One region of the Sphingobium sp. B2D3C genome, then DNA from elsewhere that is predicted to be linked to it. Evidence: predicted binding sites of a transcription regulator. Region 1 holds the regulator's gene; the other holds the start of a gene.
What was found. Region 1 encodes LexA, which represses DNA repair genes until DNA is damaged. Its sites were predicted from a motif close to GTTCCNCNCTTGTTCT; they were not measured.
Positions count from the first base shown of each region.

Region 1 (5,718 bases):
GCAGCAGCAGATAGGCCACTTCCATGAAGCTCGACTGCTCGGCGAGTTGATCGATGGGATAGCCGCGGTGAAGGAGCACGCCCTCATCACCATCGATATAGGTCAGTGCCGAGTCGCAGCTCGCCGTCGAGGTGAAGCCGGGATCATATGTGAACATGCCCGTCTGGGCATAGAGCTTGCGAATGTCGATGACCTTGGGGCCGACGGAACCTTCCACGACCTTACATTCGAGATCCTTGCCCTCGACGGTCATTTTGACTGTGCTGTCGCTCATTCCTTCACCCCTTATTGCTCAAATTTGCGGCCCGGACCCGGAAGCCTGGAGGAGTCCGGCCTGATCCTGCAGGCGGCCCAAGGTTTCGTCCCGACCAAGATGGAGTAGCACGTCGAAAATACCGGGCGACGTCGTCCGTCCCGTTAAAGCAACGCGCAGTGGCTGTGCAATCTTTCCAAGGCCAAGGCCTGCCTCTTCCGCGATCGCGCGGATGGCCGCCTCAAGCGACTCAAGTGACCAATCTGGCAGCGCCCGCAGCTGCTCGACCACCGTGCCGAGCAGAGCTCGGGCATTCTCGTCGAGCAGCTTGGCGGCAGCCTCCTCGACCGCGAGCGGCCGTTTGGCAAACAGGAACGCGGCGCCGTCGGTCAGCTCCAGCAGCGTCTTGGCGCGGGGCTTGAGCGCGGGCATGATCGCCGCAAGCTGGTGCAGCCGGGCCTGGGCCGCGGCATCGTCGTCCAGCGGATCCATCCGCTCGGCGACGAGCAGAGCGAGGCGACCGTCATCGGCCTCGCGGATGTAATGGCCATTCAGATTTTCGAGCTTCTTGAGGTCGAATCGCGACGGCGAGCGACCCACGCCCGGCAGATCGAACCATTCGACGGCCTGCTCGCGGCTGATGATCTCATCATCGCCATGGCCCCAGCCGAGTCGCAGCAGATAGTTGTTCACCGCCTCGGGCAGCATGCCCAGCTCGTCACGATAGGCATCGACGCCCATGGCGCCATGCCGCTTGGATAACTTGGCGCCATCCTGCCCGTGAATCAGCGGGATGTGCGCATAGACCGGCTCGGGCCAGTCCATCGCGCGGATGATGCCGAGCTGGCGGAAGGCGTTGTTGAGATGGTCATCGCCACGGATCACATGAGTGACGCCCATGTCATGATCGTCCACGACGACGGCCAGCATATAGGTGGGCGTGCCGTCCGAGCGGAGCAGGATCATGTCGTCCAGCTCGGCATTCTGCACGACCACACGGCCCTGCACGGCATCTTCGATGACGGTTTCGCCCTCGCGGGCCGCCTTCAGGCGAATGACATAGGGGGCATCGCCGCCTTCGGCGGGATCGCGGTCGCGCCAGCGCCCGTCGTAGCGCATCGGCTGACGCGCGGCGCGTTGCTGCTCGCGCAGGGCTGCCAGCTCTTCGGGAGTCGCGAAGCATTTATAGGCATGGCCGGCGTCGAGCAGGGCGTTGGCGACCTCGGCATGGCGTGCCGCACGCGCGAACTGGAAGACCGGTTCGTCATCGCCTGCAAGACCCAGCCAGCTCAAGCCGTCGAAGATCGCCTCGATCGCGGATTCGGTTGAGCGGGCGCGGTCGGTATCCTCGACGCGCAGTAGGAACTTGCCGCCGTGGTGACGGGCGAAAAGATAGTTGAACAGCGCCGTGCGTGCGCCGCCAATGTGGAGATATCCCGTAGGCGAGGGGGCAAAGCGGGTGACGACCGTGCCTGTTTGTTTCCGTCCTTCTGCCACGCTATGCCTGCTTTTCCCTTATGTCGCGGGTGGGTTTCCTAGTGAACGAGAATGCCCCTAGCACGCCTTTTCCGGCTCGACAAATACCGTTGTTGCGCCGCAGCAGTGTCTGGTTGGGACGGCTTCATGCGCGAGCGGAATCGGTGCTGGAGGCCGAGCGGGCGCAACTGCCACTGTGGGTGCCGATCCTGCTGGGCGCCGGGATTATCGCTTGGTTCACCCTGCCTGCGCCGCCGCAGTGGATGGCGTGGATCGCCTTCTGGCTGGGCGCCGCCGCCGCGTTTGGCGCCGTGGGGCGCGGAGGACGCTTGCCTGCTGCGCTGGCCGTCGGCGCGGTGCTGCTGGCGGCGGGCTGTCTGCTGATCTGGGCTAAAGCGCTGCTCGTGGCGCAGCCACCGCTCGCACGCGCCGCGGTGGTGGAGATGGAGGCGCGCGTCCTCTCGGCGACGCCCCTGGCTGCACGGGGACTGGTGCGGCTGGAGGTCGCGCCGCTATCCCGGCCCGATCTGCCGGCGCGGGTCCGCATCAACGCGGCGCCCGATCAGATGGCAGAGGAGATTGCCGCAGGGGACCGCATTGCCGTCCGAGCGTGGCTAATGCCGCCTGCACCGGCTGCCCTGCCGGGCGCTTATGATTTTGCGCGGACGGCCTATTTTTCCGGCCTCGGCGCTACCGGGCGGGCAGTCGGCAAAGTGCAGCGCCTCGATGCGGCAACCGCTGGCGGGGATGCGCGCGCGACTCTCGCCCACCACATCGCCGCGCGGTTGCCGGGACCGGAAGGGACGATCGCGATCACGCTCGCCACGGGCAATCAGAACTGGATCAGTGAGGCGGATGCGGACGCGATGCGGCGCAGCGGGCTTGCCCATCTGCTCTCGATCAGTGGCTTGCACGTCTCCGCGCTGATCGGCGGCGTGATTCTCATCATGGTCAGTCTGCTTGCGCTTTCGCCGACCCTTGCGCTGCGCTGGCCGGTGCTGATGATCGCCGCCTGCGTGGGCGGCGCGGCGGGCATCGGCTACACTGTGTTCACCGGGGCGCAGGTGCCGACGATCCGCTCGTGCATTGCCGCTCTGCTGGTAATCGCGGGCATGGCTCTGGGCCGTGAGGCCATCGGGCTGCGCTTGATCGCGACCGGCGCGCTGATCGTGATGATCTTTTGGCCCGAGGCTGTCATCGGCCCCAGCTTCCAGATGAGCTTCGTTGCCGTGACCGCAATCGTGGCGCTTTACGAATATCCCCCCGCACGGCGGCTGTACGAGCGACGCGATGAGGGGCGGATAAAACGCTGGACCCGCAGCCTGGGTGCCTTGCTGGCGACCGGTTTGCTGGTGGAGCTGGTGCTGACGCCGATTGCCTTTGCCCATTTCCATCGCTCGGGCCTGCTTGGCGCTGCGGCCAATATGATCGCCATTCCGCTCACAAGTTTCGTGGTAATGCCCGCCGAGGTGCTCGCGCTGGTGCTCGATGCCGTCGGGCTGGGGGCGCCGGTCTGGTGGGTCGTCGGCGTGGCGCTCAAATTCCTGCTATGGATTGCGCATACTGTCGCCAGTCAGCCCTTTGCGACGCTGTCGCTGCCCGTCTCCAGCGGACTGGCCTTTGCGCTCGCCATGATCGGCCTCTTGTGGGTGATGCTCTGGCACACGGCGCTCCGCTGGTGGGGCTTGCCTCTGGCGGCGCTTGGGTTTTTCCTGACATTTCTGGCACCGTCCGCCGACGTGCTCGTCACCGCCGATGGTCATCATGTGGCCGTGCGTCTGGGCGACGGGCGCATGGCGCTGTTGCGGGACCGAAGCGGAGACTATGTTCGGACGACTTTGGCCGAGGCGAGCGCTTATGACGGCGAGTTTGCGTCTCTCGCGCAGGCGCCGGACACGCGATGCACGCGGGACATGTGCGCGATGACATTGCCGGGCCGTGCTGACCAGCCGCCGGTTCACCTGCTGATCAGTCGCTCGCGCCTGCTCGTTCCCTATCCCGAGCTGGTGGCCGCCTGCGCACAGGCTGATCTGGTGATCGCGGACCGGCGCCTCCCGCCCGGATGTGTGCCGCGCTGGGCGAAGCTGGATCGGCCAGCGCTGAGCGCTATGGGCGGCGCACTGATCCTGCTCGACAGTCGGGAGATCGTGCCGGGCCACGACCCGCGCGGCCGCCATCCCTGGATCGTGGGTACCGGCTCGCGCTAGAGCCGGCGCCCCATATCGCCCGTCTCAGTTATAGCGCCGCAATAGCCCCGCGAGCCGACCCTGAATGCGTACCTGCCGCGCCTCATAGGTTTGCGGCTCATGGTCGCGATTGGCGGGATCGAGCCGCACCTTGCGGCCGTCATGATGGAAATATTTGAGCGTCGCTTCATTCTCGTCGATGAGGGCAACGACGATCTGGCCGTCGCGCGCCGTCTCGGTCCGCTGGATCAGCGCGAAGTCACCGTCAAAAATCCCCGCTTCGATCATCGAGTCACCGGAGACTTCCAGCGCGTAATGATCGCCGGCGCCCAGCAATGCGGCCGGGACCGGCAGCATGGTGTCGCTCTCCATCGCCTCGATGGGAAGACCGGCAGCGATGCGCCCATGCAGCGGAATTTCGATCACGTCATTGGCGGCGATTGGGATGGTCCGCGCCGGCGCGGTGGTCGCCTTGCGCAGCGGGGTCACGTTGGTGGTCGCCGCCGGCTCTTCCGTCCGCTCCGCCACGGGCATACCATCGGGCAGTTTAAGGATTTCGAGCGCCCGCGCACGATTGGGCAGCCTGCGGATGAAGCCGCGCTCTTCCAGCGCGCTGATCAGCCGATGGATGCCGGACTTCGACTTGAGGTCCAGCGCCTCCTTCATCTCCTCGAAACTGGGCGAGACGCCACCCTGATCGAGATGCTGCTTGATGTAGCTGAGCAGTTGCTGTTGCTTGGCGGTCAACATGAGTGGTTCCCCAATATGGAACGGACGGAGAACGTTTAGGAAACGAATCGAGCCACGTCAACACGGATCGGCCAAATATCTCACGGTTTGGTGAGCTGCGTGTAGCCCCACGCACGGGCGAGCGATCAGGTCAGGATGTGCTGATCGGGCGCGATGGGTGCGGGGAGGTCGGTCGCGCCGAGGCGGGCGAGCATTTCGCGTTCGACCGTCCGTGTCATCGCATCGAGCGGCAGATCGTTAGGATCATAGCCGAACGGGTCTTCCAGCTGATCGCCCAAAGCATCCAGCCCGAAGAAGGTGTAGCTCGCCACCAGCACCGGAATGAGGGCCCACCAGCCCAGCGAACCAGCCAGGGCGAAGGGCAGCAACAGGCAGAAGACATAGGTCGTACGGTGGAGGATGAGCGAATAGGTGAACGGAACCGGCGTGCTGGCGATCCGTTCACAGGCCGCCTGCACATCGCTGAGCGCCTTGAGTTGGCCCTCGATGAGCGAGTGGTGGATGGGGTTGATCTGCCCGTCGGCTGCGAGGCGTAGGCAATGTGCGCCCATCTCATAAAGCACCGTGTCGGTCGGGTTCGGGGAGGTGCGCCATGGTCCATCGTTCACCCACCGGCCGATGGCGGCAGCCTCGTCGTGCTGACGCAGGCGGGCTGCAAGACCGTTGGTGAAGCCGCAGACGCCGCGGAGCAGCGGGGCGCGCTCCTCCTCAGGCAGCGAGGACGTGAGCCGTGCGAAGGAGCGGCTCGCGATGATCAGCGCACCCCACTGTTTGCGGCCCTCCCACCAGCGATCATAGCAGGCACTGTTGCGGAAGCTCATGAAGATAGAGAGCGACAGGCCGATCAGCGCGAATGGAATGCCGCTGATCTGCGCGAACAGCCCGGGCCAGGCGCGGGCCGCGAGAATGGCCGCGACACTGGCCACGGCGATGCCCGCCAGCCGATGCTGGATATGCGGCATGATCGTGCCGCGGTAGGCGAACAGCACTTCGAGCAAGCCAAGGCGGTTGCGAACGATCACGGGCGGACATCTCCTGCCAGGGCACGCGGCC
Region 1 covers NZ_JAOQOK010000001.1:946,795-952,512, forward strand. Annotated here, with positions in the region: gene M2339_RS04345 (citrate synthase) at 1-274, opposite strand, end outside; gene gltX (glutamate--tRNA ligase) at 293-1,750, opposite strand; gene M2339_RS04355 (ComEC/Rec2 family competence protein) at 1,843-3,936, shown strand; gene lexA (transcriptional repressor LexA) at 3,961-4,665, opposite strand; gene M2339_RS04365 (bestrophin family protein) at 4,791-5,687, opposite strand.

Region 2 (5,718 bases), 200 kb from region 1:
GCCATCGTACCGTCGAGCCAATCCATAACCTGGCGCCGTAGGATGATTGCCCCGTGTCGCTCCTGGTAGCGAGCAACCTCTGGGTTCGCGGCGACGGTGATGATCCTAAACGCAAGCGGCCAGCCGGCCATCGGCGGCTCCCACACGCCGGCTAGATAGAAGAAATTGCCGTCATCAAGCGTGACGCGATAATCCTTCTTGTCCACCTTCATCCGGAATTCCGAGGCCGGGATCAGGCACCGGTGTGAGGGAAAAGTCTTCCCCTCAGACCGTACAAAACGATATTCGATGCCGTCACAGAACCGTGGGTTGGTGCCCCAGTGCGCGTTGACGACTTCCTTCTTGCCCGAGCCGTCGGGCTTGTATCGAATGATCGGACGAAGGGTGCCCTCCGCCGCATCCGAATCGAACGGGGTTGCGGTAGCGCTCATGATAAGAACATAACTGGAACGAAATTGAGTCGCAAGGATTTGGAGTTAGCTGTCAGAGGATGTGCAACGACTATCGCCTCGAAGTCGAGATCGCCTCGATCATGGAGGATTTCGACGACCTCGAAATCAACATTGAGACGCCAGAAGGCGTGCCGGAGGATAACCCGCGCGCCGACATCAGGATGACCGACGTCGCGCCGATCGTCCGCGCCGTTGAGCGACCACCGGGCAACTATCGTGCGGTCGGCGAGCTGATCAACCGGCGATGGAGCTGGCCCGGCAAGAGCGGCCCCGTCTATAATTTCCGTTCCGAGGGCTTCGGCGGCAAGGCGCCCGACCTCAGCATCAACCGCTGCCTAATCCTCTGCGACGGCTTCTACGAATTCACCAATCCGGTCGTGCCCCGGCCCAAGGACAAGCGGCTCGACAAGTGGCTGTTCACCATGAAGGGCCATCGCTGGTTTTGCATGGCAGGCATCTGGCAGGCCGATCCGAAGGTCGGCGAAGCGTTTACCCTGCTCACCATGGATGCGGGTGACGACATCAAGCCATACCACCACCGCCAGATCATTCCGCTTGCCCGTGACCGGTGGGCGGACTGGCTGAACCCTAAGGTGCCGGCGGAGGATGTCCTCGAGTACCTGCCAACAGGCATGCTCACGGTAACCCAGATTTATCCGCTGCCACCCGGCGAGGCCGAACAGCCTAAACTGGCGCTGTAACGACCAGCCGATCATCGACCCGCTTGACGAAAAGCCAGACTCATCGGAACATAAAGGGAACAAGTGAGTCGATGCTGACCGATGTCCGTACAACCTTCCGCCTTGCCTTGGCCCCCGGCCGAGATGCTCGCCGCGCTTCGCGCCGAGCTTGCGGTCGTGCGCACGACACGCGGGCCGGCGCTCGGATTCGGGCTCCCGGAGATCGACGCCCGGCTTGCCGAGCATGGCCTGGACGCCAGCGGCCTTCATGAGATTGCCGCCGCCACGGCGAGCCTGAACGACGACGCGGCCGCGACGCTGTTCCTGGCGGGAATCGCTGCGCGTTTCTGCGATCAGCCAGGCTTCAACGTCTTCTGGGCGGTTACTGCCTTCGATCTCTACGCGCCTGGTCTTGAACAGGTGGGCCTTGGTCCAGAGAAACTGCTCTATGCACAGGGCCGCAAGGATGCCGAAGTCCTTGCGATGGCCGAGGATGCGCTTCGCGACGGATCGCTCGCCTGCGTGATTGCGGAGGTGAAGGCCGCCGACATGACCGCGACCCGCCGCTTGCAGCTCGCCGCCTGCGACGGCCAAACGCCGATGCTGCTCTTTCGCCGCCACCGCTCGCGTGACCGGTGCCCGCTTACCACGCCCTCGTCGGCGATGACGCGCTGGCGGGTTGGCTGCATCGCTTCCGAACGGCTGCCCTGGCCCGGTGTCGGGCGGCCGCGCTGGCGGGTCGAACTGGCCCGGCAACGGAACGGCGATCCCTTCACACTCGAACTGGAGGCGTGCGATGCCAAGGGTCGCCTCGCTCTTCCTGCCGCAATTGCCGATCGAACGGCTGCGCAGGCAAGAGCGACCAGCTCCGCCGCCTGACGGGCCGCGAGCGGCTGGGCCGCGCCTACCCGAGCCCATCGACGACGATCCCGGCGCCTGCTCGGTACCGCGCGGCGGTGGCTGGCGACCCGGTGCGCGCTGGGCGCGTGACGGAGCGCTCGCACGTCGGCCCTCACCGTCGGACATCGACGCCCTGCCGGCGCACCAGCGGCCGACGATGCGCGAGATGGGCCGGCGAAGCGAGCATGCCGACCATCCGTTTCGCGCCATGCGTCCCGATGACGGGCGGCCCGGCGCAGTCGCCGCGCCGCTGACCTGGGCAACCCTTTGGGGAAATCCCACGGTGCTGGTCACCCGCACGGGGCAGCGCGACGTAATCACCGCGGCGTGCCCTGTCGCGCTCGAACAAGGCCTGCGGCCCGGCATGGCGGCTGCGCATGCTAGAGCCCTTGTTGCCGACCTCGACGTGCGCGACGCCGAGCCGGAAGCCGACCGCGCGCTTCTCGACCGGCTCGCCCTTCATGCCGCCCGGCAATGGACGCCCACTGCCAGTGTCTCCGGTAGCGACGGATTGTGGTTCGACCTCACCGGAACAACGCATCTGTTCGGCGGCGAGGATCGCTTCTGCCGTCGGTTGCTCATGTTCCTGAAGCGCCTCGGCTTCACTGCCCGGATAGCCATCGCCGGCACGCCGGGCGCGGCGCATGCCTTGGCCCGCTTCGGCTCGAACCCAGTCACACTGCTCGGTGTCGGAGAAGAAGCGCAGGCAATCGCGGACCTGCCGCTGGCAGCGCTCCGCCTCGAATCGGACGCGCTGGCCGCAGCGGCACGGTTCGGCCTGGAGCGGATTGTGGACCTCTATCCCATACCGCGCAGTCCGCTCGCGCGCCGGCTTGGCCTCAAAGCCGTCGATCGCCTGGACCAGGCGCGCGGGGGCCTGGCCGAGCCGATCATCCCGGTGGTGCCGACCGAGACGCCGTTGGTCGCGCGTCGACTGCTCGAGCCGATCGCCACGCCCGAGAGCATCGCGCAGGTGATCGGCGACCTTGTCGATGACCTTGTGGCTCTGCTTCGGGCGCGCGGACTCGGTGCCAGGACCGTGCTTCTCACTGCCGATCGCGTCGATGGCGAGGCTCAGCGGCTGGCTGTTGGCGCATCGCGGGCGACACGTGACGATAAGCATCTCCGGCGCATGTTCGCACTCAGGATGGGCGAACTTGAGCCGGGCCTTGGCATCGAGGCGATGCACCTTGCAGTTCCGCATCATGAGCCGCTCGGCGCCCAAGTCGCGGGCGCGCTGCTGGAGACCTCGAGCAAGGCGCGCGATCTTGCGCCGCTCATCGATCAGCTCGGCGCGCGTGCCGGCGCGTCTGCGCTGTTTCGCATCTCCTCGGAGGAAAGCGATGTGCCCGAACGCGCGATGCGCCGCGTGTCGCCGCTGGACGCTCCGGACGGCTGGCCGGCCTGGAAGCGGCCGGTCCGGCTGCTCAAGCGGCCCGAACCGCTCTCCAACGTCGTGGCGCTGTTGCCGGATCATCCCCCGCGCCGCTTCACCTGGCGCCGGCAGAATTACCGCGTCGTCGCCGGTGACGGCCCCGAGCGGGTCCATGGCGAATGGTGGCGCAACACCAGGGAGATGTGGGCGGTCAGGGACTATTTCCGGGTTGAGGCCGAGGGCGGTGCGCGTTTCTGGCTGTTCCGTCGAGGTGACGGCGTCGATGCGCCGACCGGCGATCTTAGCTGGTACATGCACGGGATGTTCGGCTGATGGCCACCTATGTCGAACTGCAGGTCACCAGCCATTTCTCCTTCCTGCGCGGCGCGTCTTCACCCGAAGAACTGTTCGCGGCGGCGGCGCTGCTGGGCCACGCGGCGATGGGCCTGTCCGACTGGAGCACGGTCGCGGGCGTGGTGCGGGGATGGGATGGCCAGAAGGCGACCGGCGTCCGCATGATCCCCGGCGCGCGCGTCGACCTGGCCGATGGCCGTGCGCTGTTGCTCTATCCCCGGACACGGCCGGCTTGGTCGCGGCTCACGCGGTTGCTGTCGATCGGCAAGGCGCGTGGCGGGAAAGGCAGGTGCATCCTCAACTGGGCCGACGTCGCGGCGCACGCCGACAACATGGTCGGCATCCTCGTGCCGGACATGCCCGGCGAAGCAGTGGAGGTCCATCTTCACGACCTGCGCGAGGTGTTCGGCACACGAGGCTATTGCGCGCTGTCGCTCCGTCGGCGGCCGGACGATGCCGAGCGGCTGCATCGGCTCAACGCGCAAGCACGCGCGGCAGGTGTCCGCAGCGTCGCGACCGGAGACGTGCTCTATCATAGCGCCGAGCGACGACCGCTGCAGGATGTGGTGAGCGCGATCCGCGAGAAGTGCACCATCGACACGCTGGGCTTCAAGCGCGAGCGGTTCATGGACCGCAACCTGAAATCGCCGGATGAGATGGAGCGCCGCTTCGCCGCTTTTCCCGATGCGATCAAGGCCAGCGCCGACATTGCGCGGCAATGCAGCTTCGACCTCGGCGAGATCCAGTACCAATATCCATACGAGCAGGTTATCGAGGGCCGGACCGCGCAGGAGGCGCTGGCTGCGCTCACCGAGGAAGCTGCCGCCACCAAATTCCCCGACGGGGTGCCGCAGCGCTACCGCGACCAGATCGACCATGAGCTCGGCCTGATCGGGCAGCTCGGCTATGCGCCATACTTCCTGACCGTCAATTCGATCGTCGCCGAGAGCCGGCGACGCGGTATCCTCTGCCAGGGCCGGGGGTCGGCAGCCAACAGCTGCGTCTGCTATCTGCTCGGGGTCACCTCGATCGATCCGATCCAGCACGAGCTACTGTTTGAGCGGTTCGTCTCGGGTGAGCGCCGCGAGCCCCCCGACATCGATGTCGACTTCGAGCATGAGCGGCGCGAGGAGATCATCCAGTGGATCTACGAAACCTATGGCCGTGACCGCTCGGCACTGACCGCGGTCGTGACCCGCTATCGCACGCGCGGCGCGGTTGCCGAGGTCGGCAAGGCGCTTGGGCTGCCGCGCGACCTGACCAAGATGCTCACCGGGCTCGTCTGGGGCTGGAGCATGGACGGCATCCCGCAGGAGCAGATCGAGAGCCTGAACCTCAATGCCGACGATCACCGGCTCAAGCTGACCCTGGAATTGGCGCGTCAGTTGATCGGCACGCCGCGGCATCTCTCCCAGCACCCGGGCGGCTTCGTGCTGACCCAAGACCGGCTGGACGACCTCGTCCCGATCGAGCCGGCACGGATGGAGGACCGGCAGATCATCGAATGGGACAAGGACGATATCGACGCGCTCAAGTTCATGAAGGTTGACGTGCTCGGCCTCGGCATGCTCGGCTGCATGAACCGGGCCTTCAACCTGCTGGAGCAGGAAAAGGGCATTAAGATCGGCATGGCCGATCTGCAGGACGACGATCCTGACGTCTACGCGATGATCCAGAAGGCCGACACGCTGGGTGTCTTCCAGATCGAGAGCAGGGCGCAGATGTCGATGCTGCCGCGGATGAAGCCCAAGGAATTCTACGACCTCGTCATCGAAGTTGCGATCGTGCGGCCAGGCCCGATCCAGGGCGACATGGTCCATCCCTATCTTCGCCGGCGCGAGGGCAAGGAGAGGCCGGAATATCCCAAGCCTGAGCTGCGCGCTGTGCTCGAGAAGACGCTTGGCGTGCCGCTGTTCCAGGAACAGGCGATGAAGGTCGCCATTGTCGGCGCGGGGTT
Region 2 covers NZ_JAOQOK010000001.1:1,144,057-1,149,774, reverse strand. Annotated here, with positions in the region: gene M2339_RS05355 (SOS response-associated peptidase family protein) at 1-431, opposite strand, end outside; gene M2339_RS05350 (SOS response-associated peptidase family protein) at 491-1,153, shown strand; gene M2339_RS05345 (ImuA family protein) at 1,277-2,011, shown strand; gene M2339_RS05340 (DUF6504 family protein) at 1,929-3,740, shown strand; gene M2339_RS05335 (error-prone DNA polymerase) at 3,740-5,718, shown strand, end outside.
Region 2: M2339_RS05345 (ImuA family protein) is a predicted target of LexA. The motif match lies at 1,199-1,214, and genes of this name have one in related genera.